2 regions of the Neobacillus camarae genome follow, and region 1 is predicted to be linked to the other one. Evidence: a T-box and tRNA genes for the amino acid it is inferred to sense, from the RefSeq annotation. Region 1 holds a T-box; the other holds one or more tRNA genes.
The links. A T-box is a leader RNA that pairs with one kind of tRNA and senses whether it is charged. The one in region 1 lies ahead of trpS (tryptophan--tRNA ligase), so its partner is inferred to be a tRNA-Trp.

Region 1 (15,699 bases):
AAATGATGGATTATAAAGCATGGAATCGGGTAGAAGACTTGTTTAATAAATATAAACAGAAATGGGCGGGGCCGGATATCCCAGTTTTACTGTTTCCGTTAAACCAGAGAGGAGGCCTTTTTGCCAGAAAAGGGGATAAAGATAAAGGCGGTGTGTCGTTTCCGGATAAAATGTTTCTTTTCCTGTCGGAATATGATGACGGGAAGGAAATAGAAGCACTGCTAGTCCATGAATACCACCATGTATGCAGGCTTCATCGAAAAAATAAAAAACAAGAAAACTATACATTGCTTGACTCAATTATTATTGAAGGCCTTGCTGAGTACGCGGTATTAAAACACTGTGGTGAAAACTATCTTGCGGATTGGTGCCATATGTATTCAAAAGCAGAACTGGATGTGTATTGGGACCGCTATATAAAAAAGCAATTGGATAAAAGTAAAAATCAGCCAATTCATGATGAGCTATTGTTCGGCGGACGTGGCGTTCCCCCTTTACTTGGTTACGCAATTGGCTATCATCTTGTTCAAAAGTTTTATGAAAATGAAAGCTATTCCGTAAAACAAAGTTTTACGGCCCCATCATCGAAATATCTTGCATACAGATAATTGAATGAAAAATCATAGGTCTAGTTTGGTTCCGGCATTATAGACACTTCTATAATATGAAAATGTTAATAGGTAAAAAGTCCCTAAATCACAACGTTTGGAGCAAAATATATATAGAGGAATAATTTAACTTACGTCTGCCCATACTGATTGACAAACAGTACCAATGAAGTGAGGGATTATATGTTATATCTTCATGATGTTTGGGTAAATTGGTTTGAAGGGGAAGAGAATGGCTACAATGTATGCCACTTTCATGAATGGCGTAAGGATGACGGTGTGGAGTTACTTGACCAAGTTCCGCTGCTCAAAGTCGAACCGGATATATTTCAGTATATTGAAAATGACCTGTCGGAACTGCCTCCTCAGCTGTTGGATGATGTTTACCAAAAAGCTTACTTGCGAAAAAACCACGAGAGAATCCAACTTGAATATTGCTTTGTGGTAACCGATGGAGTCGGTATTTTAGCTGTGGATACCATCGGTTATACGATTCCAATACGAAAAAGCAGATTAATACCTAGGCAAGAACAATTGGTTTATGAAATGATTGGGACGCATGAGCCAAAGATCTATCCTTTCATGCCCCAGGGCAAAGAAAAAGAATTCCATATTCTTTCCCCGGAACCTGATTTAATGCTGGGATTGACAAGAAAAGAGAGACAGCTAAAACAACTGTTGTTTATGGCACTTGATCAATTGTTCTCTTCCAAAAATGAAGCCGAGATTCGTTACTGGTTTACTGAATGGTGCCCAGAGCGTTATTCCAGCATACAAGAATTGAACTTTGCCGATGCATGGGAACAGTTATATGAAGAAATTAAATTCGGGTGGACCAAACGACACGAAATGTTCTGTGAAAATATAATTAAAGGACAACCATTTTTTGAAAAGCTATGGGAAATGGAACATGGACCGAAAGTAAATTAAGCCTGCACCCTAACGTTATGTATCACATATCGTTAGGGTGACAGGCTTTTGTTTTATAACCGTCTCTTTCGTCCAAGGCCCATGGCATTCTCCATTTTCTTCAAAGTTCTGCCTGCAACCTGATTTGCCCGTTCAGCACCGCGGTCCAAGATATCGTCAAGTTCACTTGATTCAATCAGATTGTAATATTTCTCTTGTATGGGCTTAAATACATTAACGACGACTTCAGCCAGATCTCCTTTAAAGTCCCCATAACCCTTACCTTGGTACATTTCTTCTAATTCAGGAATAGATTTATTGCCCAAGATGGAGTAAATTGACAAAAGATTTGAAACACCAGGCTTATGTTCAGGATTATATTTTACAATTCCCTCTGAATCCGTTACAGCGCTTTTTATCTTTTTGATAATCTGATTTGGCTCATCCAACGGGGTGATAAAGGCCTTTTGATTAGGATCAGACTTGCTCATTTTTTTCGTTGGTTCCTGTAAGGACATAATCCTTGCGCCAATTTTAGGAAGGCGGATATCCGGAATGGTCAGGACATCCCTGTATTTTTTATTAAACCGTTCAGCTAAATCACGGGTTAATTCCATATGCTGCTTCTGGTCTTCGCCTACTGGAACAACATCCGTATTATACAGAAGAATATCAGCTGCCATTAATGGCGGATAGGTTAACAAACTGGCTGACACCGCCTCTTTACCGGCAGATTTATCTTTAAATTGAGTCATTCTTTCGAGTTCCCCTATGTAGGAAACACACTGCATAATCCATCCCGCCTGGGCGTGTGCCGGCACTTCGGATTGAATGAATAAGGTTGCCTTTTCAGGGTCAATTCCTACTGCAAGATATAATGCGGCCAGACTTCGAATGTTCTTTCGAAGTGTAGCAGGGTCCTGAGGGACGGTAATGGCATGCTGGTCGACAATACAAAAGAAACAATTATATTCATGTTGGAGTTCGACGAATTGCATCATGGCTCCAATGTAGTTCCCAAGTGTTATCGTTCCACTTGGCTGAATGCCTGAAAAAATCGTTTTCATTTATTTTTCCTCCTTATAAAAATAAAAAACCATCCATCCCGAAAACATATAGGGACGAATGGCTCGCGGTACCACCCTAATTACTCATGAAGAGTCACTTTGCTTCGGTGCCTATAAAAAATGTGAATTTTAGAGGCCCGAACTCCTTTTAACGCAAGGAAACGTCTTTTCCTACTAACTATGTTTCAGGTTTCAGAAAGAAGCTTCAAAGTCCATTCCGTAAAGTCTTTCGTGTTTGTTCCCACCAGCCACAAACTCTCTGTAAAACGAATGTTCAATACGTACTACTCTTTGTCATCGCTTTTGGATAATCCATTTTGCTAAAGACATTATATAGAATTACATATTTAGATGCAAGTTGGTCAATTATAATAAACAAGCAGGGCTGCCAGCATGAGTCCACCTGTCACGATGCCATATGCAAGGAGCGGTTTATATTGGATTGTCACCATGGAGGATAAAGAGGGAATTTCTTCAAACCTTCTTCTAGCATGTCCTCTTGAAAAAGCAAAATTAAAGGACTTGGCAATGACATCAAAAAATCCGCCTTGTATGGTGAAAATTAATAAAGACGAGAGTAAAAAGAAAAATGTAAAATAAAAAGATATATTGATATAGCTTAGAATGGTTATATCGTGGTAACGCAGGTATGAAAATGAAAATATTAATGCCTGAATAATTGTTAAAATGATGACATATTTCCTGAGTCTGCCTTTCACATGAGAGCCTCCAAAACATTGATATAACAAGAAAAATGAACAAAAAACAACTTTATAAAAATAAATTATAACACAATAAATGGTAAACTATACATTACAATTGTTGCTATTGTGTAAATTAATTTTAAAAAAGTAATGTACAAGAAGATGAAAATATGTATAATAGAGAATGTAGTAATTTTTCAGAATAATAGAAAAGGGAGGTCTATAAGTGAAGAAATCAAAACTTTCACTACTTCTAGTAATATCACTAGTTCTTAGCATGTTCCTTGCAGCATGTTCAGGCGGTGATAAAAATGAAGGTAAAGACACTAAAGGCTCAAAAGCCGGAGAAGAAAAGCTTGCTGCCAAGCAGGAACTGAATGTTCTTGAGTCAGCTGAAATTCCTACAATGGATACTGTCATGGGTCAAGACGTACTTACTTTTACGGTGGCCAATGCAGTAAATGAAGGTTTATATCGTTTGGATCCAGACCAAAAGGTTATTCCAGGTGTAGCTGACGATATGCCTAAATACAATGATGATAAAACTGTATTAACGATTAAATTGAAAAAAGACACAAAATGGTCAAATGGTGACCCTGTTACTGCAAAAGACTTTGTTTACGCATGGCAAAGAGCTATCGATCCGCGAGTAGCTGCTCCATATGGCGCATACTTCATGGAAGGTAAAATTAAAGGCGCTAGCGAAATTGTTGAAAAAGGCGATAAAGTAACAGATCAAGACTTACAAACTTTAGGTATCAAAGCGGTTGATGACTATACATTGGAAATTACGTTAGAAAGAGAGCTTCCATATATTGAATCTTATCTAACTTTCCCATTGTTCTATCCACAAAGCCAAAAGTATGTTGAAGCACAAGGCGCTGACTATGCAAAAGATTCCGAGCACGTGTTATATAACGGTCCATTCAAACTTGCCAATTGGGACGGCCCGACTGGATCAGAGTGGACACTGGAAAAAAATGCTGACTACTGGGATGCAAAAAATGTCACTTTAGATAAAGTGAACTTTAACGTATCGAAAGATCCACAAGCTTCTGCAAATGCATTTACTGCAGGTGAAGCAGACATTACACCAAAACTTGCACAAGCTGCCATTCTTTCTCAATTTGAAGGATCAGATGAATTGCTTCAATACCAAGAGCCATCCATCTGGTGGTTAAAAATGAATGAAAAGAATCCTGCTTTAGCAAATCAAAACATCCGTAAAGCTATTGCTTTAGCAGTTGACAAAAAGGCATTGGTTGATGATGTATTAGCTAACGGTTCAGTCGTTGCAGACTATCTTGTTCCAAAAGGCTTCTCTTTTGATGAAAATGGCAAAGACTTCCGTGCAACAACCGATACTTATTTGAGCACTGATAAGAAGAAAGCAAAAGAACTTTGGGAAAAAGGACTTTCTGAACTTGGTCAAAAAGAAGTAACATTCACTTATGTCGGTCAAGATACCGAAACTTCAAAAGTTAGTGATGCGTTTATTAAAGACCAATTAGAAACAACACTTCCTGGTTTGAAAATTAACATTGAAAGTGTTCCGTTCAAAATCCGTATCGCTCGTGAAGACGCTGAAGATTACGATTTGTTAATGGGCGGATGGGGACCAGACTATGCTGACCCTATGACTTACATGGATTTATGGGTAACTGGCGGCGGTCAGAACCATATGAGCTACAGCGATGCGAAATTTGACAAGTTAATCAAAGATGCTAACGAAAATCTACAAGGCCAAGAGCGCTGGAAAGCATTGCAAGATGCTGAAAAGATTTTGTTAGAAGATGATGCAGCGATTGCACCACTTTATCAACGTTCCGTTAACTTGTTAATTAATCCAAAAGTCAAAGGCTTTGCACACCATGCGTTTGGTCCAGACTATAGTTACCAATGGATTAAAATTACAGAATAGTAACTATTGCTAATCTAATAAAAAAGAGAGTATATTTAGATATACTCTCTTTTTACCTGTAAGAGAATTGTCGAAATATGACGAATTTTATACTAATTTAGGAGGTGCAGGTGATGGCAAAATATATCTTGCAACGGATTATTTATATGATTATCACTCTATTTATAGTTGCATCATTTACTTTTTTCCTCATGAAACTAATCCCTGGAAGTCCATTTAACAATTTTGAAAAGCTCTCAGAAGCACAACAAAATATCTTGCTTCAAAAATATGGTCTGAATGATCCCGTACCTGTTCAATATGTTACGTATATGAAGAATATGATTCAGGGGGATTTGGGAGTTTCCTTTCAGTTTGATAATACCCCGGTAACTGAACTTCTCGCTAACCGAGTAGGCCCTTCCGCAATTTTAGGTTTGGAAGCCATGATATTTGGTGGATTAGTTGGTATATTGCTTGGGGTTATTGCAGCACTGAAACAAAATACTTGGGTAGACTACACATCTACTTTTGTCGCTGTTGTTGGTAAATCCATACCTTCATTTATCTTTGCTGGGTTACTTCAGTATTATATTTCTGTTAAACTAGGCTGGCTTCCGGTTATGTTCTGGAAAGGGCCGGAGTATACGATTCTGCCTTCCATAGCGTTAGCTATGTTCCCGTTATCCATTTCAGCAAGATTTATGCGGACTGAAATGGTAGAAGTATTAGGATCTGATTATATTACATTAGCAAGAGCTAAAGGTGCCAGCTATTGGCAAATTAGTCTCAAGCATGCATTGCGAAATGCTTTAATTCCTGTTGTGACGGTTTTAGGTCCTTTGGCTGTAAGCTTAATGACAGGCTCACTTGTTATTGAGCAAATATTTGGGATTCCAGGAATTGGGGAGCAATTTGTTAAATCCATTAACATGAATGACTATCCGGTAATAATGGGTACAAATATTTTGTTTGCTGTGTTATTTGTGGCTGTCACATTGCTGGTTGATATTCTGTATGGAATAATCGACCCACGTATTCGACTTTCTGGGGGGGGAAACTAAATGACGAATAAAGATATTGTGATTACAAAAGACATGTTTGAACCTGCCCATGTTGATCCTTCTAAAAGTGAAAAAATTGCCAAAGCCAGCCTGAACTTTTGGCAGGACTCTTGGCTCCGTATTCGAAAAAATAAGGGTGCCGTTGTCTGTATGGTTATTCTCCTTCTATTAATCATCATGGCATTTGTAGGACCTTTATTATCACCTTATGAGTATGATACACAAAATACGAAACACAATAACTTGCCGCCAAGAATCCAAGGTTTGGAAAATGTCCATTGGCTGCCGTTTGATGGTACGTTAACCAGAAGAAATGGTACAGAGTATAATGCTTATGAAGTTCGGAAAGTTGACGCTTATTACTGGTTTGGCACTGACAACCTGGGCCGTGATTTATTTGCCCGTGTTTGGAAAGGTACCCAAATTTCATTATTCATAGCCTTTATGGCAGCTTTAGTTGATATGTTAATTGGTGTAACCTATGGTGCTGTTTCAGGTTATGTGGGCGGTAAGACGGATAGTATATTGCAGCGGATTATCGAGATTATTGTCGGTATTCCAAACCTAATTATTGTGGTATTAATGATTCTCGTATTGAAACCGGGAATCCTGCCAATTATTGTCGCTTTGACGATTACTGGTTGGACAAGTATGGCACGTGTCGTCCGGGCACAAGTACTAAAATTCAAAGCCCAAGAGTTTGTTTTGGCTTCCAAAACTTTAGGGGCATCAAATATTTCTATCATTTTCAAGCACATGATTCCAAATATGTTTGGTATCATTATTATCAACACAATGTTTTCTATCCCAAATGCTATTTTCTTTGAGGCATTTTTAAGTTTCATTGGATTAGGATTGCAAGAGCCGCATGCCTCTTTGGGGTCTTTGGTAGAGAGCGGTTATAAATCAATGATTGCTTTTCCTTATCAAATGATTATTCCTTCCATTATGATTGCTTTAATAATGGTGTGCTTTAATATGGTAGCAGATGGTTTGCGTGACGCACTTGATCCAAAAATGCGCGATTAGAAGAGAGGTGAATGGCAGTGGAGAAAATTCTAGAAGTAAAAGATTTAAATATTTCGTTCCATACTTTTTCAGGGGAAGTCAAAGCGATTCGGGGGATTAATTTTGACTTGTTTAAAGGTGAAACTTTAGCCATTGTTGGAGAATCCGGATCAGGTAAGTCGGTTACAACGAAAGCCATCATGCGTCTGCTTCCTGAACATAACTCAGAGATTAAAGGCGGAGAAATTCTCTTTGATGGTAAAGATTTGACGAAACTGAACGATAAACATATGCAAAAAATCCGCGGTCATGATATTTCGATGATTTTCCAAGACCCAATGACTTCCTTGAACCCGACAATGAAAATCGGGAATCAAATCATGGAGCCGTTAATCAAACATCAAAATATGAGCAAGCATGCCGCAAAGGAAAGGGCAGTCGAATTATTGAAACTCGTTGGGATTCCAAAGCCTGAGATTCGGGTCAATCAATACCCGCACCAGTTTTCCGGTGGGATGAGACAAAGGGTGGTAATCGCGATTGCCTTGGCATGCAATCCTAAAATCTTGATTGCAGATGAACCAACCACAGCATTGGACGTAACCATCCAGGCCCAAATACTAGAATTAATGAAAGACCTGCAAAAGAAAATTGATACATCCATCATTTTCATTACTCATGACCTTGGTGTTGTTGCCAATGTGGCCGACCGTGTTGCGGTTATGTATGGCGGGAAGATAGTAGAAATCGGAACGGCAGATGAAATTTTCTATAATCCACAGCATCCATACACTTGGGGACTCATTAGTTCAATGCCGGATATGGATACGGATGACGAGGAGTTATACTCTATACCCGGGACACCACCAGACTTATTAGATCCTCCGAAAGGTGATGCATTCGCACCACGAAACCCATACGCAATGAAAATTGATTTGGAGCAACAACCGCCTTTCTTTAAGGTTTCTGATACCCATTATGCAGCAACATGGCTGCTGCATCCGGATGCTCCAAAGGTAGAACCGCCGGAGGCTGTTAAGAGACGGCAGAATCAATACGTTGGAGTAAAGGGGGGGAAATAGATGGCAGAACAGAAAAAATTGCTGGAGATAAAAAACTTAAAACAATATTTTAATGTTGGCAAACCCAATGAAGTTCGGGCAGTTGATAACGTATCATTCGATATTTATAAGGGTGAAGTTATGGGGCTTGTAGGGGAATCAGGCTGCGGAAAGTCCACAACTGGCCGTACAATCATTCGATTGTATAATGCAACCGGCGGTGAAGTTTTGTATGATGGTGTCAATGTCCACGGGAAAAAATCCAAAAAAGAATTAAAAGACTTCAATCGTAAGATGCAAATGATTTTCCAAGATCCATATGCGTCATTAAACCCACGATTAAAGATTGCCGATGTCATTGCTGAAGGAATAGACATCCATGGTTTGGCAAAAACGAACCAAGAACGGATGGAAAGAGTTTATGAGCTTCTCGAAACTGTCGGGTTAAATAAAGAACATGCTAATCGTTATCCGCATGAATTTTCTGGCGGCCAGCGGCAGCGGATTGGAATTGCGCGGGCCTTGGCTGTACAGCCTGAATTTATCATCGCGGATGAGCCGATTTCGGCATTAGATGTTTCTATCCAGGCCCAAGTTGTTAACTTGATGAAGCAACTGCAAAAGGAAAAGGAGTTAACCTACTTGTTCATTGCCCACGATCTCTCAATGGTAAAATACATTAGTGACAGGATTGGCGTAATGTATTTTGGCAGAATGGTGGAGCTTGCACCTGCGGATGAGTTATATAAAAACCCTTTTCATCCATATACTCAATCCTTATTATCCGCAATTCCATCACCGGATCCGATAAGTGAGAGAACACGGAAACGTAAAAGTTATGACCCTGCAAGTCATCAATATGAAGACAACGAGTCTATTGAGTTTAGAGAAGTGACTCCTGGGCATTTTGTACTTTGTTCTGAAAAAGAGTTCAAACTTTATCAAGCACAAGCCAAGTAATAAAATTAAAAAACGATCTCTTGTTGAGATCGTTTTTTAATTGCTTTAATGAATGGATATCAATTAATTTTTTTACCGCCAACCATTTTCCAACCTGTTTGGAATTTTGCTGATTGGTCTACAAATTCACTACGACGATTCCTGGAGAATAAGGTTTTTCCAATGCCATTTGTCAGTACCCCCATGATGGCGGTAATTCCTATAATTAACACTGCAACAACGAGTAAATCGGCTATGTAGCTTGCCATGAACATCCCTCACTTTTTCAATAATCACTTTCGTACTAATAGACATTCCCCTACCTCTTATTTTAAAAGAACTTTCACCTGATGGAAAGAGGAAAACAAAAAATACAGGACTATCCAATTGTATGCGTTTTCATTAACGATGATTAATTGATAATTCAAATATACCATTTATTATACTCATAATACTGGGCATAAACAATGATTATGAAAAAATCAGCAATTAGGACAATGACCCACAGAAAAACGCTAATAAATAACGAATAATCTTTCAATAAAACTATACTCTTTTAAAGATACAAGGTAAATAATCGAAAATTCGTGAAACTTTTATAAGAAATATTCGTCTAATTAATGACTACAATGCTATTACCGTGATATTTTGTGAACTGATAAATTTTTTAAAAAGCATATCTTTTTTTGAAACAGTGGTGTATAATCTATGATATAAATTCCTTATTTATAATAATTTTAATTTATTTAGAACAAGTTTATTATTTCATAACCTAATATATCGTAAGCATCGTAAAATTTAGAGGAGTGTGAAGATGGATGGTAACACTATACACCTCACCAAGTTGCACATCATGTCGGAAAGCAAAATCATGGTTGGAAGAGCATGAAATCCCATATAAAGAAAGAAATATCTTTTCTGAACCTTTATCAATGGAAGAGATAAAAGAAATCTTGCGCATGACAGAGGATGGAACAGACGAAATTATCTCCACCAGATCTAAGACATTTCAAAAATTAGACGTTAATTTGGATACAATGCCACTTCAGGATTTATTTAAATTAATAAAAGAAAATCCTGGACTGCTTCGCCGTCCGATCATCATTGATGAAAAACGATTGCAGGTTGGATATAACGAAGACGAAATCCGTCGCTTCTTGCCTAGGAAAGTAAGAACTTATCAACTCCTTGAAGCACAGCGTATGGTAAATTAATAAAGCTTTGGACTTCCATTTGGGAGTCCTTTTTATGTAGCTTTTATTTGTGATTTTTCTTTGGGTTTGATATAATGAAAGGAATATATAGCGGGGGTGCCCCCCCTGGAATGTGATAAATAACTGCATTTCTTTTCGTGGTTTAGGATAAATGATTGTTTTTGTTATTTTGAACTTTTTTATTTCCCTATTTACTTCTTTTGTCATAAAATAAAGTACAAGAGTATTTATTCATAAAAAAGGTGTTATTGGGAATAAACTTTTTTATAAGAGTAAATGCTATAGGCGTTATCTGCTTGGGGGTATTTAGTCCCTTCAATATGGACAATGGAAGGGAGAGGTGAAGATGGAAATCGAACGTATCAATGAAAATACTGTTAAGTTTTATATTTCCTATGTTGATATAGAAGAAAGAGGCTTTGACCGCGAGGAAATTTGGTACAATCGCGAAAGAAGTGAAGAACTTTTTTGGGAAATGATGGATGAGGTCCATGAAGAGGAAGAGTTTGCTGTGGAAGGTCCATTATGGATTCAGGTTCAAGCCCTTGATAAAGGACTCGAGATTCTTGTGACCAAAGCACAAATATCAAAGGACGGCCAGAAATTTGAACTTCCTGTCCCTAATGAAAAACTAAAAGACCTGCCTATGGATGAAAAAATTGAGGAGCTTTTGGATCAGCATTTTCATCCGAATTACTCTGACGATGACGAAATAATGCTTGAAGAAGATACTTTAGAATTCATCCTAGCATTTAAAGATTTTGAAGATGTTATCATGCTATCGAAACGGTCAGGTTTAGATGATTTATTAACAAAATTATATTTCTTTGAAGGTAAATATTATTTATATACAGAATTCCCTGAAGATTTGTTTGGTGAAGATGAGATAGATGATATTTTGAGTATTCTGCTTGAATACGGGTACGAAACACAGTTGACCATACATCGAATTCAAGAATACGGCAAAGAAATAATCGCTGAAAATGTTTTTGCAGAATTACGAAAACATTTTAATTGACTAACGTACCGATTTCTGTTGAAATCGGTTTTTTACTTTCGGTTATATTCTTTTCATGTGAATCCTTGTTGGTAGGTGATGGACACTGAAAAACACTGTAAGGGTTTTACTTTACTTAATGGTGTTAACAATCCTCTTATTTTTGTTTAAAGACCGGCTGGAAAGTGGTGTGCTTGGTTTTTTGAGTGTGCTCATTTCGCTTTCCGTTATTTTTATTGGCTTTGTCATCTTTTTGGAAAACCGTCATCCCACTCAAACCATTACCTGGCTTGTGGTGCTTGGAAGTTTTCCGCTGGTTGGCTTTATTTTCTATCTCCTATTCGGAAGAAGCTATCGCAAAGAGAGAATGTTCCGCAAAAAGTACTTTCTTGATAAGCAGGCATTTTTAACGGTTGAGGGAGATGATGACCCAAGAAGTGAAGAAAAGCAGCAGTTAATGGGGGAACACCAGGGGAAATTATTTATCTTGGCCCAAAAACTGGGGAATAGCCCAATTTCTTTTGATACGGAAACAAAGATTTTAACCAATGGGGATGAAACCTTTAGCCATATCATGACGGAGTTGAAAAGAGCAAGACACCACATTCACATGGAATATTACATTGTCCGCCATGACCAAATCGGTCAGGAAATAAAAAATGTGTTAATGGAAAAAGCGCGCCAAGGTGTTAAAGTTCGGTTTATGTATGATGCTGTGGGGTCTTGGCAGCTTTCCAAAGCATATATTAGTGAATTAAAAAATGCGGGAGTAGAAACAGTATTATTTGGTCCAGTAAGACTTCCTTTTTTAAATAACAAATTTAATTTCCGTAATCATCGTAAAATTATCGTGATTGATGGGAACATTGGCTTTGTTGGCGGACTCAATATTGGCGACGAGTATCTTGGCAGAAATCCGGAATTTGGATTTTGGAGGGATACGCACTTAATGTTGAAAGGGGAAGCTGTTCGTACCTTGCAGCTTATCTTTCTTCAAGATTGGTATTATATGACCAATCACAGCTTTTTAACGGCAGAATATCTATCCCCTCAAATAAGGCAGGAAACCCATGGTGGTGTTCAGCTAATTGCTGGAGGGCCAGATAATGAATGGAGCGTCATAAAAAATATCTTCTTCTCAATGATCAGTTCAGCGAAGAAGTCCGTTTGGATTGCTTCACCTTACTTTATTCCGGATGAAGATATTTTTTCAGCGATAAAAATTGCCGCGTTAAGCGGTGTTGATGTAAGATTGCTAGTGCCAAACCGCCCTGATAAACGGATTGTTTTCCACGCTTCCAGATCTTATTTTCCTGAACTTTTGGAAGCAGGTGTAAAGGTGTACCAATATGAACGAGGATTTATGCACAGTAAAATTGTTATTGTTGACGGTGAACTTGCTTCGATTGGGACATCAAATATGGACATGAGAAGCTTCCACTTAAATTTCGAAGTCAATGCATTTTTATTTCGGACGAAAAGCACCGAAAAACTGGTCGCTGAATATGTAAATGACCTTGAATATTCAATTCAGCTTGATCTCAAAACTTTTCAAGAGCGTCATTTTGGCTATAGGTTACTTGAATCTACCGCAAGGTTGTTATCACCGCTGCTTTAAAACACAGTTTAGTAAAACTCGTCATCCATGACGGGTTTTTATTTTTTTAGAAAGGATTTTGTCTTTGGGTAGAGAATTTTATAGTTGGAAAGGGAGGAGATAATCATTGTTAACAGCAAAAACAAAGTCTGGAAAATCGCTTAGTCTTGGCTTGGAGTACAAAAAGGAAAAGCTTTTGGAGCTTCGGGACAAGGAGGAGTTCCTTTGCCCGATATGCGGGGAAGAAGTAACACTAAAACTAGGAGAACAGCGAATCTTTCATTTTGCCCATAAAAAAGGAACGGCCTGTTCTTTGACGCTTGAAGGGGAAACTGTCCGCCATATGGAAGGAAAACGTCAATTGTATCAATGGCTTTTCAGGCAAAGGATTCCCTGCATGTTAGAATATTATGACCGGGAAATTCAACAGCGCCCCGATATTATGTTTCAATATAATGGCAGAAAGTATGCCTTGGAATACCAGTGTTCCACTATTGCGGAAAAAGATTTCATCAAACGGACAACCAGTTATTTGGATCATGATTACGTGCCGCTTTGGATTTTATCGAGTGACCGCTTAAAACAAGACAACGGCCATTTCATAACACTATCCAGCTTTAACTTTTTATTTTTAAGAAGTTCATCCTCTGGAAACCTCTATATTCCCGCCTATTGCCCAGAAAACCAGCTGTTTCATTTTGTATCCTCGATCACACCTTATTCCATAAAAAATGCATTTGCCAGCCATTCTTTTTATACATTGGAAAAATTGCAGCTGAATGGTTTGTTGGAACCTAGACCAATAATCTATTGTCATCCCGGAATTTCCCAATGGCTTAAAACTCTTGAACGGACCAAATTGACCTGGTCGGTTCATGCGGATGCTTGCAGCAGCCCTTTTCTCTCGGAGTTGTACCGGCAAGGTCTTAATCTTTTCTTGTTGCCTCCCGAAATTGGACTTCCTGTGCCACATGCCCTCCTTATACAAACCCCTCCGCTCATCTGGCAAACATATTTCTTTCTGGACGTTTTAAAAAATAAGCAGCCTGGAGAAAGAGTTACCCCTCACGAGATCAATGCACATCTGAATCAGCGGATTAACCGAAGAGAAGTGATCCTTAGGCATCTCCCTCAACTCGACCAGCCAGAAAATCCCCCCATTAAACCACTGCTAGAATACCTCCATATATTAGTAGATATGGAAATACTTGTTCTTAATAAACTTTCAAATGACTTTTATTTGAGACAGCCGCTGCTTATCCCGTCGACCAACCGCCAAAGTGAAGCAAGAAAACTTGCTTTTACTGAGAAATGTGACCGCATCATGAAAAACAATCAATGAAACCGTAAGTTGGGGCATAATATATGGGGGATGGTAAGCATAATAGAGGAAAATGGATGCATATAAAGAATAATATGATAATGTAATGAAATTTGTTTGTAATTCGAATGGAGGATGACAAATGGCGAATGAAGCTGCCGTAAAAACACTTCCTGCACGGAGTGAAATCCAAGTTGAAGAAACATGGAAATTAGAAGACATTTTCGCGAGCGATCAGGAGTGGGAAAAAGAATTCCAAGAGGTTACCAAGTTAATTCCTGAAATTAAAAAATATGAGGGGAAGTTGGTTGAAAGTGCAGAGATGCTTTTTAGTGCCCTGCAATTCCAGGATCAGCTGCTTGAGAGACTGGGTAAGCTTTATACATATGCCCATATGAGATATGACCAGGATACAACTAACTCCTTCTATCAAGGGCTGGACAGCCGAATCCAAAACCTTTATACCCAGGCAGCAAGCCAGCTCGCGTTTATCGTACCGGAAATCTTGTCGATTGAAGAAAGTAAAGTAACCGGATTTTTAAACAGAAAGCCCGAATTAAAGCTTTATGAACACGCCCTTGAAGAGATTAATCTACAAAAACCCCATGTGCTGTCCGCGGAGCAGGAAGCCCTTTTAGCTGAAGCCGGGGAAGTAATGGATGCTTCAAGCAATACGTTTGGGATGCTGAACAATGCGGATATCGAATTCCCATCAATTCAAGATGAAAAAGGGGAGCAGGTGGAAATCACCCATGGCCGCTATATTCGGTTCTTGGAGAGCAAGGACCAGCGGGTGAGATGTGATGCCTTTAAAGCTGTTTACAAAACGTATGGGAATTTTAAAAATACATTTGCCAGCACCTTAAGCGGGAATGTCAAAAAGGATAATTTCTTTGCCAGGGTTCGGAAATACAATTCCGCCAGACATGCGGCACTTTCAGCCAATAACATACCGGAAACTGTTTATGATAACCTTGTAAAGACAGTGAATGACAATCTGCCCTTACTGCATCGGTATATAAAACTCCGGAAAAAGGTTTTGGGGCTTGATGAGCTTCATATGTACGATTTATATACACCGCTCGTAAAAGATGTCGAGATGGAAATTAAATATGAAGAAGCAAAGGATTTGGTTCTAAAGGGACTTGCCCCAATGGGAGAAGAGTACTTGAACATCTTAAAAGAAGGGTTCGAGAATCGTTGGGTGGATGTCCATGAAAATAAAGGGAAACGCAGCGGGGCCTATTCTTCGGGGGCCTATGGTACCCATCCGTATATCTTGTTGAACTGGCAGGATAATGTGAACAATT
Region 2 (15,699 bases), on a different contig from region 1:
GACATTTTCATTCCCTTTTGCCTTAATCTTATGTATAATGTTCGTATAGAAGCGCATATAGTAAAAAAGACCGAGCAGAAGACAAGGGAAAACCGCTCGGCTTTGCAATAGCTGACTTCCCATGATTGGGGATCGGCGAAACAGTAATCCACCTCTCATGCTTGCCGGCTCAAGGGTGGATTATTTTTTTCGGTGAAACGACAGTACGGTAACAATGAGACTGGCGAACGAAACCGCAAACATCAATCCCTGATAGACTGTCAAAAGCATCACCTCCTTCCTGACAGGAGATGTGCCCCACCCTTGAAAAGTCCTATTCTATTGCATGTTACATTATAGCATTGAATTAAAAATCGAACAAGTGTTCCTTACAGATTATTCCTCTCACAATACCGTCTGACCAGTTCCTCGATTTGGTCCGGTTCAGGGAATTTTCCCGAAAACTCGAAATTGATCTCCTCAATAAACTTTTCTTTATTATAGACATGAATTGCCCCATTTTGTTGAATGACACTATATTCCGGCACAAAGCGGTACCCATTCCTTTCAATGGCCCCCATATCGTTATTCCTCATTTCGAAATTTTTTTATAGTATAAGCAAAATGGAGGGCGCTAATCCGATTTTGAACATACCAAAAAAATGGAACGGCACCAGATGCACCGTTCCATCCATTATTATGCTGTTGTAAAAATTTCTTGCTGATTTTGCTGATGTCGAATGGTTGCTTGTGCCGCGGCCAGACGTGCAAGCGGCACCCGATAAGGCGAGCAGCTGACATAATTCAAGCCCGTTTTATAACAAAATTCAATCGAGCTCTTTTCCCCCCCATGCTCACCGCAGATACCCGTTTTTAAGGAAGGTTTGGCCAGCCGGCCAAGCCGCACGCCTGTTTCCACCAGCTTGCCGACCCCCTCTTGGTCTAGCACCGCAAACGGATTTTCCGGGAGTACTTTTTGTTCTATATATGCTTGAAGGAATTTACTTTCTGCATCATCTCGGCTAAACCCGAAGGTGGTTTGTGTTAAATCATTCGTTCCAAATGAGAAAAAGTCCGCTTCTTCGGCAATTCTGTCAGCTGTCAGTGCGGCACGCGGAATTTCAATCATGGTGCCAATCGTGTAGTTAAATGTCCTTCCCTTTTCTTCTTGCACCTGCAATGCAGCATCCACCACCAACTGGCGCATTTGTTTAAGCTCATTCACATGACCCACAAGCGGAATCATTATTTCCGGCTGTACTTCCATCCCTTTTTCGGCCAATTCGGCCGCGGCATAGAAAATCGCCCTGGCCTGCATTTCATAAATTTCTGGATAGGTCATGCCCAAACGGCAGCCGCGATGGCCAAGCATGGGATTGAACTCATCCAATTGCCGCACCTTTTTCAACAGCTGCTCTTTTTGCTTCAATTCCGGCGATTGCGGGGCTAAAATTTGGAGCCTGGTAACCTCTATCAGCAGCTCCTCTTTATCCGGCAGGAATTCATGAAGAGGCGGGTCTAATAACCGAATAGTGACAGGGTAGCCTTGCATCGTTTCAAAAATCCCCTCGAAATCCCCCTGCTGCATGGGCAAGAGTTGGGCGAGTGCCTCCATTCTCTCTCCATGATTATCTGCCAAGATCATTTTTTGAACGATGGGGATCCGCTTCTGGTCCATAAACATGTGTTCCGTTCGGCAAAGACCAATCCCTTCAGCCCCAAATTCGAATGCCTTCCTGGCATCCTCTGGATTATCGGCATTGGCACGGACCCCGATTTTCCGTTCTTGGTCCGCCCACTCCAATAACAGCTGAAATTCCGCGGATAGCTCTGGGTCAATCATGGATATTTCCCCCAGCATGATTTCACCGGTAGTTCCATCAATTGTAATGGTCTCCTGGTAATTAACCACTGTATCTCCTACCTTAAATTGTTTAGCTTTCAAATCAATTTTTATGGCTTCACAGCCGCAAATACAAGCTTTCCCCATACCACGGGCCACAACGGCGGCGTGGCTGGTCATCCCGCCGCGGCTAGTCAACACAGCTTGAGAAGCAACAATCCCATGAATATCATCTGGAGTCGTTTCTGGACGGACAAGAATGACCTTTTTCCCCTCATTGCCTAATTGTTCCGCTTCGTCTGCATCAAACACAACCTGGCCGGTTGCCGCTCCTGGTGATGCCGGGAGGCCCTTAGCCAAGACTTTCCGGGTAACCGTGTCATCAATCCTTCGGTGCAGCAATTGGTTTAACTGGTCGGGGTCGACGTGAAGAAGGGCAGTTTTTCTGTTAATAATTCCTTCTTTCACCATGTCAACGGCAATCCGAATCGCCGCTTGGGCTGTCCGTTTGCCGTTCCGTGTTTGCAGAATATATAGCTTTCCCTTTTCAACCGTGAATTCAATATCCTGCATTTCCTTGTAATGCTGTTCCAAGCGATGGCTGGTTTCTGCAAATTGCCGGTAGACCTCAGGCATATCTTCCTTTAAAGCGGCAATGGGCTGTGGTGTGCGGATACCTGCCACAACGTCCTCTCCTTGGGCATTGATTAAATACTCCCCGTAAAGGACCGGTTCCCCGGTGGAAGGGTTTCTGGTGAATGCCACACCCGTCCCGGAATCACTTCCCATGTTTCCGAACACCATACTCTGAATGTTGACGGCTGTTCCCAGATGGTCCGGTATTTTGTTCAGCCGGCGGTATACGATCGCCCTCTGGTTATTCCAGGAGTCAAACACTGCATTAATCGAAAGAAACAGCTGTTCTTTGGGTTGTTGCGGGAAGTCTTTTCTCGTATGCTTTTTGACAATGTTTTTATAGCCGTCTATCACTTCCTGCCAATCTTCGGCGGTCATTTCTGGGTCAGAGGAATAGCCTTTTTGTTCCCGTTTTTCTTCCAATAACTGTTCAAAATAATACGTATCGATATGGAGCACAACATTGCTGAACATTTGGATAAACCGGCGATATGAATCGTAAGCGAACCGCGCATTATCTGTTAATGCCGCTAACCCCTTTACGGTTTCGTCATTTAATCCCAGATTTAAAATGGTATCCATCATCCCAGGCATCGAGAACACGGAGCCGGAGCGAACAGAGACGAGCAAAGGGTTCTTGGGATCGCCCAATTTTTTCCCCATTTTTTCTTCCAGGCGGGCTAATGCCTCCAGAGTCTGTTGTTCTACTAATCCAGGGACTGTTTTGTTAGATTCATAGTAAGCATTACATGCCTGTGTGGTAATGGTAAAGCCATAAGGAACAGGTAATCCAATCCGCGTCATTTCCGCCAGGTTTGCCCCTTTTCCCCCCAAGAGATCCCGCATTTTTCCATTACCCTCATGAAATAAATAAACAAATTTCCCCACCATAACTAACTCCTTTCCTTTTTTAAAATATCCAGAATCAAACCGGCCGTTTCTTCAATTGCTTTATTTGATACATCAATAATAGGACAGCCTACGCGTTTCATAATTTTTTCTGCATAATCAAGTTCATCAAGAATTCTCTGGTAACTGGCATAATTGGCTTGTGAAGCCAGCCCTAAGGCTTTTAATCTCTCTTTGCGGATTTCGTTTAACTTATCCGGTGCAATAATCAAACCAATACAGTTTTTCCGCGGTATTTGATACAATTCTTCCGGCGGAGGGACCTCAGGAACTAATGGGACATTGGCCACTTTAAACCGCTTGTGTGCCAAATACATCGACAGTGGCGTTTTAGAAGTCCGAGACACACCGATGAGCACGATATCCGCCTTTAAAAAACCGCGTGGGTCCCTGCCATCGTCGTATTTAACCGCAAATTCTATCGCTTCAATCTTTCGAAAATACTCTTCATCCAATTTCCTCATCAGTCCTGGGCGGTGATGCGGCGGTTTATGAAACCTTGTCTCAAATGCATTCATTAGCGGGCTGAGCAGGTCAACGGCTGTAATCCCTTCTTCGGCTGCCCTTTTGTCCAAATAATCCTTTAAATCCGTAATAACAATCGTGTAGGCTATTATCGAGTAATCTCTTTTTGCTAAAATAAGCACATCTTCGATATCTTCAATATCCTCCACATAAGAGCTTCGGCGGATTTCTACCTGACCACCGTTAAATTGCGTTGCTACTGCTTTTACCACAAACTCAGCTGTTTCCCCGACGGAGTCCGATACCACATAAACCACTTCTCTTTGAACCAACTGCAGCAACTCCCTTAGACTGATTTACCTTCCATAATTTCCAAATAAGCTTTGGTAATCGTAGTTTTGGTAATTCTCCCCAACAACGAATATGTATTTTTCCGCTGATTCACTTCCTTTACAACCGGCAAAGAATCGACATGATAATGGATCATTTTTTTTGCCGCTTCGAGTAACGACTCTTCGGGAAAAATGGTAATGATATTCGGCATTCGTGTCATGATGACACTAACCGGCAGTTCTTGCAGGTTTCTATTGCCCAGGGCTGCCCGGAGTAAATCTTTACGCGAAATCACACCAGCCAAATATCCCTCGGTATCGACTGTATACAAGGTGCCAACGTCTTCTAAAAAAAGCTGAACAATTGCGTTGTAAACCGAAGTAGATTTTTCAACCACAATCGGATGTGCTTTAAAATCCGATACTTTCTGATGGATCAATTGCCTAGCTTGCTGTTTTAGGTCATTTTTATCACTATAATAATAGCCAACACGGGGTCTTGCCTCCAGACTACCAGACATCGTCAAAATGGCCAGGTCCGGCCTTAAGGCAGCTCTTGTAACGGAAAGCATGTCAGCAATTTCTTTCCCCGTAATTGGGCCCTTTTGTTTTACGATTTGTAAAATTTCATCCTGGCGTTTGCTGAGTTTAATAAATACCACCCCCCTTTAGTTCATTAATGATAATATATTCATTTACTTTAGAGTAATTATGCTATACTTAATTACATTTAGTATATACTATTTAACTGGAAACGGAAACATAAAATTTTAAAATTGATGAAAGATCACAGGTATAAAAAAATATCCCGCCTTCTTAGGCAGGATACTTGACTACTTTTGGCAATTCGGGCAATAAAACGTCTTTCTTGAGGAAACCATTTGTTTAACAATGACTGCCCCGCACCTTGGGCATGGCTGACCCTCACGATCATATACTTGACAGTGACCGTTCACTCCACCGGTTTTGGTATCCCCTTTAAAAAGAGGATTCTCCATATAACCTCCTAGCTTGATGCCCTCAAAAAGCACGGCCTTCATGGACTGATATAACTTGTTTTTTGCCTCCGCTTCGAGATCATCGATATCTTTTACCGGCAGAATCCCCGCTTCAAAGCAAATTTCAGCCGAATAGCAATTTCCGATACCGGAAACAAACTCTTGATCAATTAAAGTTGTTTTTAATCTGCCATGTTTCGTGTTTAAGCGGTTAGTGAACTCCATAATAGTAAAACTTGGATCCAATGGTTCCGGGCCTAAATGAGCCAATTTTCCCTGGACCTCCGGCGGGGTATAAAGGTGCAGGTACCCCAACCTGAGACCGATAAAATAAAGGTGTTCATTCCCAAAGGAGAGACGAACCTGGATTGTTCGTTTTGGCTTATCCGCCTCTTGGCCGAAAAACATCCAACCTCCCAGCATAAGATGCAATAAAAGGACATGGCCATTTTGCAAATGGAACAGCAGATGTTTGCCCCTTCTGCTGACACTTAGCACCTTTTGTGAGGAAACTGTATTTTTAAACAGTTCAGGATTAAGGTTAACCGATTTATCGCGATTGATTTCAACTCCAGTGATGGTTTGGCCCATGATTCTATTATTTAAGTGGATTTTGTAGTTTTCCATTTCCGGGAGCTCAGGCATTTAGGAACCTCCAATATTTTTTCTTTAGAATTTCCCAAAAGCCTTCCAATTAGCGAGAGAATTAGTGGAAATAACATGAAGATGGATGTATGGCTGCCTTATAACACGAAAAAACCGAACCCTAGATGGGTTCGGTTTTTATGAATTAGTGGGCCTAAATGGACTTGAACCATCGACCTCACGCTTATCAGGCGTGCGCTCTAACCAGCTGAGCTATAGGCCCTTATTTATATTGGTATATGGCAAAAGTAAAATGGCAGGGGCAGCAGGAATTGAACCCACACCAAAGGTTTTGGAGACCTTTGTTCTACCTTTAAACTATGCCCCTATATTATGGTGGAGGGGGACGGATTTGAACCGCCGAACCCTGAGGGAGCGGATTTACAGTCCGCCGCGTTTAGCCACTTCGCTACCCCTCCAAATCATTGGAAGACAAGAGGAATTCGAAACCCAAGACATAAGCCAGTGGCTTTTTAGGACTCAATCCTATATCCGGACTTACGTAATCTTTCAAAAAAAAATAGCCTAAGCTAATTTGGTAGCGGCGGAGGGGATCGAACCCCCGACCTTACGGGTATGAACCGTACGCTCTAGCCAGCTGAGCTACACCGCCAAAACTTTAGTTTATAGAGTCTAGCGGGATGGAACCGCTGAACTCTTGCATGCAAAGCAAACACTCTCCCGGTTGAGCTAAGACCCCAGAATATCGGGAAAACAGGATTTGAACCTGCGACCCCTACGTCCCGAACGTAGTGCTCTACCAAGCTGAGCTATTTCCCGTAAAACAGGATGCCGAGGACCGGAATCGAACCGGTACGGTAGTCACCTACCGCAGGATTTTAAGTCCTGTGCGTCTGCCAGTTCCGCCACCCCGGCAATTGGAGCGGAAGACGGGATTCGAACCCGCGACCCCCACCTTGGCAAGGTGGTGTTCTACCACTGAACTACTTCCGCGTTTTACATAAATTATGATGCGGGTGAAGGGACTTGAACCCATACGGTATTACTACCACTAGAACCTGAATCTAGCGCGTCTGCCGATTCCGCCACACCCGCGTGTTTAAAATTTTGTATTTAATTGAAGGATCATTCCCTCAAAACCGGGTAATCAGAAGAAACTTGAGTAAAACGAGTCTGCTTTATTAGACAAGTAACGCTTCGGCAGCATAAGCATTGCACTAACAAAAAGCGATAGCTTTTTGTAGGAGGCCATACGCCGCTGACCGTGCGCTTCCGCTTTTCTTATTGGTTAAGTCCTCGATCGATTAGTATCAGTCAGCTCCACACGTCACCGTGCTTCCACCCCTGACCTATCAACCTGATCATCTTTCAGGGATCTTACTAGCTTGACGCTATGGGAAATCTCATCTTGAGGGGGGCTTCATGCTTAGATGCTTTCAGCACTTATCCCGTCCGCACATAGCTACCCAGCGATGCCTTTGGCAAGACAACTGGTACACCAGCGGTGCGTCCATCCCGGTCCTCTCGTACTAAGGACAGCTCCTCTCAAATTTCCTGCGCCCACGACGGATAGGGACCGAACTGTCTCACGACGTTCTGAACCCAGCTCGCGTACCGCTTTAATGGGCGAACAGCCCAACCCTTGGGACCGACTACAGCCCCAGGATGCGATGAGCCGACATCGAGGTGCCAAACCTCCCCGTCGATGTGGACTCTTGGGGGAGATAAGCCTGTTATCCCCAGGGTAGCTTTTATCCGTTGAGCGATGGCCCTTCCATGCGGAACCACCGGATCACTAAGCCCGACTTTCGTCCCTGCTCGACTTGTAGGTCTCGCAGTCAAGCTCCCTTGCCTTTACACTCTGCGAATGATTTCCAACCATTCTGAGGGAACCTTTGGGCGCCTCCGTTGCTTCCCTAGGAGGCGACCGCCCCAGTCAAACTGCCCACCTGACACTGTCTCCCATCCCGATAAGGGATGCGGGTTAGAATTTCAATACAGCCAGGGTAGTATCCCACCGACGCCTCCACCGAAGCTGGCGCTCCGGCTTCTCAGGCTCCTACCTATCCTGTACAAGCTGTACCAAAATTCAATATCAGGCTACAGTAAAGCTCCATGGGGTCTTTCCGTCCTGTCGCGGGTAACCTGCATCTTCACAGGTACTATAATTTCACCGAGTCTCTCGTTGAGACAGTGCCCAGATCGTTACGCCTTTCGTGCGGGTCGGAACTTACCCGACAAGGAATTTCGCTACCTTAGGACCGTTATAGTTACGGCCGCCGTTTACTGGGGCTTCGATTCAGAGCTTCGCTTTGCAGCTAACCCCTCCTCTTAACCTTCCAGCACCGGGCAGGCGTCAGCCCCTATACTTCGCCTTGCGGCTTCGCAGAGACCTGTGTTTTTGCTAAACAGTCGCCTGGGCCTATTCACTGCGGCTTACCGAGGCTATTCACCCCAGTAAGCACCCCTTCTCCCGAAGTTACGGGGTCATTTTGCCGAGTTCCTTAACGAGAGTTCTCTCGCTCACCTTAGGATTCTCTCCTCGCCTACCTGTGTCGGTTTGCGGTACAGGCACCTTTTATCTCGCTAGAGGCTTTTCTTGGCAGTGTGGAACGAACTTCGGTACTCTATTTCCCTCGCTGTCACAGCTGCCTTACGGTGAACGGATTTTCCTATTCACCAGCCTAACTGCTTCGACGCACATAACCAGCAGTGCGCTTACCCTATCCTCCTGCGTCCCCCCATTACTCAAACGATAAAGAGGTGGTACAGGAATATCAACCTGTTGTCCATCGCCTACGCCTTTCGGCCTCGGCTTAGGTCCCGACTAACCCTGAGCGGACGAGCCTTCCTCAGGAAACCTTAGGCATACGGTGGATGAGATTCTCACTCATCTTTCGCCACTATACCGGCATTCTCACTTCTAAGCGCTCCACCAGTCCTTACGGTCTAGCTTCAACGCCCTTAGAACGTTTCCGTCACCACTGACATCGAAGATGTCAATCCACAGCTTCGGTGATACGTTTAGCCCCGGTACATTTTCGGCGCAGAGTCACTCGACCAGTGAGCTATTACGCACTCTTTAAATGGTGGCTGCTTCTAAGCCAACATCCTGGTTGTCTAAGCAACTCCACATCCTTTTCCACTTAACGTATACTTTGGGACCTTAGCTGGTGGTCTGGGCTGTTTCCCTTTTGACTACGGATCTTATCACTCGCAGTCTGACTCCCACGGATAAGTCTTTGGCATTCGGAGTTTGTCTGAATTCGGTAACCCGATGGGGGCCCCTAGTCCAAACAGTGCTCTACCTCCAAGACTCTGACTATCGTGAGGCTAGCCCTTAAAGCTATTTCGGAGAGAACCAGCTATCTCCAAGTTCGATTGGAATTTCTCCGCTACCCACACTTGTCCCGCACTTTTCAACGTGTCGGTTCGGGGCCTTCCATCCAGTGTTACCTGGACTTCACCCTGGACATGGGTAGATCACCTGGTCGGGTCTACGACTGCATACTATTTCGCCCTACTTAAGACTCGCTTTCGCTGCGGCTCCGTCTCATCAACTTAACCTCGCATGCAATCGTAACTCGCCGGTTCATTCTACAAAGGCACGCCATCACCCATAAACGGGCTCTGACTACTTAGGCACACGGTTTCAGGATCTCTTTCACTCCCCTTCCGGGGTGCTTTTCACCTTTCCCTCACGGTACTGGTTCACTATCGGTCACTAGGGAGTATTTAGCCTTGGGAGATGTCCTTCCTTAAGCCTGACCGGATTTCACGTGTCCGGCCACGTACCTGTGATCCACTCAGAGGGAACGAAGTTTCAACTACAGGGCTGTTACTTCCTATGGCTGGCCTTTCCAGACCGCTTCATCTACCCCGTTCCTTTGTAACCTACATGTTGAGTGTCTTACAACCCCGAAAGGCAAGCCTTTCGGTTTGGGCCGTTCCTTGCTCTGCCTGCCGCTACTCAGGGAATCGCGTTTGCTTTCTCTTCCTCCGGGTACTTAGATGTTTCGTGCCTCGGGTATGCCTTCAATACCCTATGCATTCAGGTAAAGATGCTGCCCTCACGGGCAACGGGTTTCCCCATTCGGAAATCTCCGGATCAAAGCTTACTTCTACAGCTCCCTCGAAGCATATCGGTGTTAGTACTGTCCTTCATCGGCTCCTAGTGCCAAGGCATTCACCGTGCGCCCTTTCTAACTTAACCTAAATGGTTTAAAACCTAAAATGGCGATTACTCGGTTTTACTTGGTTTCTTCTATACGATTATCCAGTTTTCAAAGAACGATTTTGGTGGAGCTTAGCGGGATCGAACCGCTGACCTCCTGCGTGCAAAGCAGGCGCTCTCCCAGCTGAGCTAAAGCCCCGTTTTGTCATGAGAGATTGCTCTCTCAAAACTAAACAAACAATAGAGGTCAACTAATTTTCAGTCCATTAGGACTGCGTATTCCTTAGAAAGGAGGTGATCCAGCCGCACCTTCCGATACGGCTACCTTGTTACGACTTCACCCCAATCATCTGTCCCACCTTAGGCGGCTGGCTCCGAAAAGGTTACCCCACCGACTTCGGGTGTTACAAACTCTCGTGGTGTGACGGGCGGTGTGTACAAGGCCCGGGAACGTATTCACCGCGGCATGCTGATCCGCGATTACTAGCGATTCCGGCTTCATGCAGGCGAGTTGCAGCCTGCAATCCGAACTGAGAATGGTTTTATGGGATTGGCTTCACCTCGCGGCTTCGCTGCCCTTGTACCATCCATTGTAGCACGTGTGTAGCCCAGGTCATAAGGGGCATGATGATTTGACGTCAGTCCTCACCTTCCTCCGGTTTGTCACCGGCAGTCAGATTAGAGTGCCCAACTGAATGCTGGCAACTAATCTCAAGGGTTGCGCTCGTTGCGGGACTTAACCCAACATCTCACGACACGAGCTGACGACAACCATGCACCACCTGTCACTCTGTCCCCCGAAGGGGAAATTCCTATCTCTAGAGTATCAGAGGATGTCAAGACTCAGGTAAGGTTCTTCGCGTTGCTTCGAATTAAACCACATGCTCCACCGCTTGTGCGGGTCTGCCAATTCCTCTTTGAAGCCAGCTTTGCGGCTGCATCTCCCCAGGCGGAGTGCTTAATGCGTTAGCTGCAGCACTAAAGGGCGGAAACCCTCTAACACTTAGCACTCATCGTTTACGGCGTGGACTACCAGGGTATCTAATCCTGTTTGCTCCCCACGCTTTCGCGCCTCAGCGTCAGTTACAGACCAGAAAGCCGCCTTCGCCACTGGTGTTCCTCCACATCTCTACGCATTTCACCGCTACACGTGGAATTCCGCTTTCCTTCTGCACTCAAGTCCCCAGTTTCATCACGACCTCTACGGTTGGCTGGCTTACATCAGTGACTTAAAGGACCGCCTGCGCGCGCTTTACGCCCAATAATTCCGGACAACGCTTGCCACCTACGTATTACCGCGGCTGCTGGCACGTAGTTAGCCGTGGCTTTCTGGTTAGGTACCGTCAAGGTACCGGCAGTTACTCCGATACTTGTTCTTCCCTAACAACAGAGCTTTACGACCCGAAGGCCTTCATCGCTCACGCGGCGTTGCTCCATCAGACTTTCGTCCATTGTGGAAGATTCCCTACTGCTGCCTCCCGTAGGAGTCTGGGCCGTTCCCGTCCCAGTGTGGCCGATCACCCTCTCAGGTCGGCTACGCATCGCTGTTCTGGTGAGCCGTTACCTCACCAACTAGCCAATGCGCCGCGCTCCATCGCAGGCGTCAGTTTGCACCGACTTTCAGCTTTCCCTCATGTGAGGGAAAGAATTATCCGGTATTAGCATCGGTTTCCCGATGTTATCCCAGTCTTACAGGCAGGTTGCCCACGTGTTACTCACCCGTCCGCCGCTAATCAAAAGGTGCAAGCTCCTATCGATTCGCTCGACTTGCATGTATTAGGCACGCCGCCATAATGTTCCGTTTTAAGATCACCTCCAAGAAAGTTGATATAGCTCATAAAAGTTAAAACGTTAATGTTTCGTTAGAAACAAATGTTTATTGTTGACGTATTTGTTTGTTTAGTTTTCAAAGAACAATATTCTATTAATCTAGCGGCTAACAACGATAATTATATTAACATAATTATCGTTTGTCGTCAACGTATTTTTTCAATTGAATCAATTAAAATTATTTGAGTCAATTTGTCGTTAGCCAAATAATAAATATATTACTACCCATAAAGTCATGTCAACAATTTTACACTCTAATAAAGGATTTTTATGGTAAGCTGTTTATCCCATATCCGAAGGTAAATAATAAACATGTGTGAAGCTTTTATGATTAGTAGGAGGAGTTGATGAAGGTATGCCGTTAAACGGGAAGAACCAAGAAAAAGATCTTTTACGCAACTGGACAGTGGATACAGAGAAGGCACCGATTACTACTGAAGACGAACTATTACCTGAATTTGATGAAATTGGAACTGCCCTTAACGAAATATAAATGAAGAAACCTTTGTACAATCAACCTTTGGTACAAAGGTTTCAGTATTGTTTCTAGTTTTACTTAGTTTTCCAAATTGATTTCAAGTACTACAGGGCAGTGATCACTCCCCATTACATTCGAATGAATATCCGCATCTTTCACAACTTCACACAAGGTGCGGGAAATGATGAAATAATCAATTCGCCAACCGATATTCCGTTCTCGTACTTTATTCATATAAGACCACCAAGTATAGGCCCCTTCTTTGTCTGGATACATAAATCGATAGCTATCACAAAAGCCGGACTTAAGCAAAGCTGTCATTTTTCCGCGTTCCTCGTCTGTAAATCCTGAGTTGCCTACGTTTGACTTAGGGTTTTTCAAGTCTATTTCTTGATGAGCCACGTTTAAATCCCCACACAAGATAACAGGGTTCACCTTGTCCAGTTCTTGAAGGTATTGGAGGATCTGTTCTTCCCAGTCAAGACGATAGATCAATCTTGCCAAGTCCCTTTGCGAATTAGGTGTATATACATTCACCAGAAAAAAATTCTCGTATTCTAAAGTAATGATTCTCCCCTCATCTTCGGTTTCATCCGCACCAACACCATAACGGACAGAAAGAGGTCTTTCTTTAGTAAATACAGCGGTTCCCGAATACCCCTTTTTTTCTGCATAGTTCCAGAACTGATGGTATCCCGGTATTTCCAAGCTTATCTGCCCCTCCTGTAATTTGGTTTCTTGAACGCAGAAAATATCCGCATCTACTTCATTGAAGTAATCTAAAAACCCTTTTTTCACACATGCCCGAAGGCCATTTACATTCCAAGATACCAGTTTCATTTCTATCCCCTCTCCCATAAAGATTCTTATCTATTTTAAATGGACAATATTTTTGGTTAACAGATGCCATTTTACCAGCTTGAGATTATTGTGAAAAGAATTTTGTGTTTCCAAAAAATAAAGGCAGCATACCGCTGCCTTTATTTGGGTAGTAGATTCTGTTTTAATTGTTTCGTGAAAAGTTCTGAAACCGGTACGATTTTTATATGCCGCTTTTCAAACTCTTTCAACGATTGGAATACTCCTACCGAACAAACTTTTCCTGTCACGCCCACATGTCCAATTGCAATCCCTGTTCCCTTAATTTCTGTAGTTTTCGCTAACCGAGTCATCTGTTTGCTAACATAGGCGGAAGAAGAAATATCATCCAGAAACACATCCCGTTTTAACAGCGGTACGCCAAGTTCCTCTGCAATCTCGGGAAACTTCGAGTTCGGACTAGTGCCGCTGTCGATAATATAGAAATTTTTCTCCTTGGCTATCTCGACTATCGAACGGACAATCCTCTCGTTCTCCACCGCCCGTGAGCCCATATGATTATTAAGCCCGACTGCATAGGGAACACTTTTAATCGCTTCGTATACCCGCTGTTTGACTTCATCAGTAGGAAGATTCACTGTGATGGGTTTGGGTCCAAGCCATGATTTTTTTCCGTGCTTTGGCTCCATTGGTAAATGCACCATTACTTCAATGCCGTTTTTATGGGCCCATTCTGCATGTTTTTTTGAATTCTCAGTAAAAGGCATTACCGCAGCGGTAATGGGTATGCTGCCTTCCAAAAAGTCACGGACTCCCCCGACTCCGCCGCCAAAATCATCAATGATAATGGCTGCCATCAGTTCTGTCGATTCTGCTTCTTTCACAGGTGTCGCGACAAGAAAGGAGAATAATACCACCAATGAAATTAATATTATTTTTCTCAAATTAATACCTCCAGAGTTTCATCTGCAGGTATTTTTCCCAAAGCTCAACTTTTTTACCATCTTCTATATATGAAAAAAGAGAGCTGCCAGCAGCCCTCTTCAACTATTTATTCTTCCGTATCAAACACTTTCACTTCTACCATTTTATCGCCATTTCTCATGGATTTGGCCGCTTCAAGTCCAGATGTAACTTGTCCAAATACAGTGTGAACACCGTTTAAATGCGGTTGAGATTCATGAACAATAAAGAACTGGCTGCCTCCTGTATCTTTTCCCGCATGGGCCATAGAGAGGGAGCCTGGTACATGTTTGTGGGGATTCCCCTCTGTTTCACATCTAATTGTGTACCCTGGTCCACCCATTCCTGTTCCGGTAGGATCTCCCCCTTGACTAACGAAACCTGGAATGACGCGGTGGAAAATAACCCCATCGTAAAAGCCTTCATTCGCTAATTTTTCAAAATTTGCAACCGTGCCCGGTGCTTCGTTCGGAAACAAATCGAACTCGATTTTATCTCCATTTTCCATTAATATGTATCCTTTTTTGGCCAACATAAACACTCCTTATGTAGAAAATCATACTTATCATACACTGTTCTGAGGAGAAAAGAAAGTATTGCACATTTTTCCAGTACTATTTCCCAAAGGTTTATCGTAAAATAATTGTACCCCTTCCGAACATTCGCTTGTTGCGGGACACTTAACCACTGTACGGACGGAAGGGGCTGGTGTCAATTGTGACACTGGGAAAGCCGGGTGTAAACCCGGCTTTTTTTATTAACCTGAACGCTCGCCAATCCAGCTATGAAATGTGGTACTAAGGGTCAAGAATATTACATACCCAAAAAACGTGTAGAGGTGGCGCCAATCCACCGAATGGACAAACCATCCCAGCTGCTCCGCTAACCTTTCCATTGTTGGCATCAATAAACTTACAAAAATAATCATTCCAGCTTTTCCCCAGCCGTTTATTTGGGAGGTCAAGAATAAAAAAATAATGATAAAAACCGGCAGTATAAGTAAATTGAACAAAATATTAATAGGAAAGATTTCCGGAAAGGGCCGGTACGGAAAATAGTACAGACCTTTCCCGACATAATACAGGTCTAAATAAGTACCAAGCAAAATGGCCATCAACGCCGTTGACAGGACATGTTTATTCAAAAAAGTTAATGGTCTTTTTGGCAAGTGCCGCAATTTCGAGCCGTTCAAGTGTTTTACAGTATTCATTTTCAATCTCCCCGTCTATGATATCTTGGTTCTTCACCAGATATTCAACAACTCGCCAGTCCTCAAACCAATCCCCAGGTTCCGCTTCCCGTTGGACAGTATTCTTCCAGGCATGCTCTAGGTTGGGACTGTAAAATTTACTCGCCCCTTTACGCAGCGTACAGGATTTCAGGCGAAGCGGTATGTTGATACCCGGGCTTCCCTCATTCACATTGTTAAAAATATGAGGCCAGTAGTCTTTCCTGGATCCCGTATGAGGATGTTCTTTTGCCCAACCAATGGTCCTCTCAAGTGATTCTTTATCATGGAATAGCAATTCATACAGTCTTTTCCCAAGCAATACCCGCTCCTGGAGAGACTTAAATTGCCGAACCGTCTGTCCCCTTAATTTATCCGAACCGCAAGGAAACAGGATATGGTTAAACGAGAGCAGATCCTGGATGATAAATTCGAATTT

Region 2: it has a tRNA-Trp gene. The T-box ahead of trpS (tryptophan--tRNA ligase) is inferred to sense a tRNA for this amino acid. The anticodon was not compared.

What each region holds. Positions count from the first base shown of each region.
Region 1 covers NZ_JBUCKX010000001.1:589,159-604,857, forward strand. The annotation lists gene ACY8D0_RS02845 (DUF2268 domain-containing putative Zn-dependent protease) at 1-608, shown strand, start outside; gene ACY8D0_RS02850 (YjbA family protein) at 792-1,538, shown strand; gene trpS (tryptophan--tRNA ligase) at 1,592-2,584, opposite strand; T-box leader at 2,632-2,891, opposite strand; gene ACY8D0_RS02860 (DUF3899 domain-containing protein) at 2,947-3,303, opposite strand; gene ACY8D0_RS02865 (peptide ABC transporter substrate-binding protein) at 3,515-5,209, shown strand; gene opp3b (oligopeptide ABC transporter permease) at 5,323-6,252, shown strand; gene opp3C (oligopeptide ABC transporter permease) at 6,253-7,281, shown strand; gene ACY8D0_RS02880 (ABC transporter ATP-binding protein) at 7,299-8,342, shown strand; gene ACY8D0_RS02885 (ABC transporter ATP-binding protein) at 8,343-9,281, shown strand; gene ACY8D0_RS02890 (hypothetical protein) at 9,341-9,529, opposite strand; gene spxA (transcriptional regulator SpxA) at 10,079-10,474, shown strand; gene mecA (adaptor protein MecA) at 10,821-11,492, shown strand; gene cls (cardiolipin synthase) at 11,578-13,089, shown strand; gene ACY8D0_RS02910 (competence protein CoiA) at 13,196-14,410, shown strand; gene pepF (oligoendopeptidase F) at 14,532-15,699, shown strand, end outside.
Region 2 covers NZ_JBUCKX010000003.1:448,227-463,925, forward strand. The annotation lists gene ACY8D0_RS17375 (YbxH family protein) at 369-560, opposite strand; gene ppdK (pyruvate, phosphate dikinase) at 677-3,346, opposite strand; gene ACY8D0_RS17385 (pyruvate, water dikinase regulatory protein) at 3,352-4,164, opposite strand; gene ACY8D0_RS17390 (transcriptional regulator CcpN) at 4,179-4,826, opposite strand; gene mutM (DNA-formamidopyrimidine glycosylase) at 4,998-5,807, opposite strand; tRNA gene ACY8D0_RS17400 (tRNA-Ile) at 5,957-6,030, opposite strand; tRNA gene ACY8D0_RS17405 (tRNA-Trp) at 6,062-6,135, opposite strand; tRNA gene ACY8D0_RS17410 (tRNA-Tyr) at 6,142-6,226, opposite strand; tRNA gene ACY8D0_RS17415 (tRNA-Met) at 6,344-6,420, opposite strand; tRNA gene ACY8D0_RS17420 (tRNA-Ala) at 6,435-6,507, opposite strand; tRNA gene ACY8D0_RS17425 (tRNA-Pro) at 6,514-6,587, opposite strand; tRNA gene ACY8D0_RS17430 (tRNA-Leu) at 6,598-6,683, opposite strand; tRNA gene ACY8D0_RS17435 (tRNA-Gly) at 6,687-6,761, opposite strand; tRNA gene ACY8D0_RS17440 (tRNA-Leu) at 6,780-6,863, opposite strand; rRNA gene ACY8D0_RS17445 (23S ribosomal RNA) at 7,053-9,981, opposite strand; tRNA gene ACY8D0_RS17450 (tRNA-Ala) at 10,066-10,141, opposite strand; rRNA gene ACY8D0_RS17455 (16S ribosomal RNA) at 10,230-11,764, opposite strand; gene ACY8D0_RS17460 (hypothetical protein) at 12,128-12,265, shown strand; gene ACY8D0_RS17465 (exodeoxyribonuclease III) at 12,329-13,090, opposite strand; gene ACY8D0_RS17470 (divergent polysaccharide deacetylase family protein) at 13,231-14,013, opposite strand; gene ACY8D0_RS17475 (peptidylprolyl isomerase) at 14,121-14,567, opposite strand; gene ACY8D0_RS17480 (CBO0543 family protein) at 14,790-15,242, opposite strand; gene ACY8D0_RS17485 (DUF2515 family protein) at 15,169-15,699, opposite strand, start outside.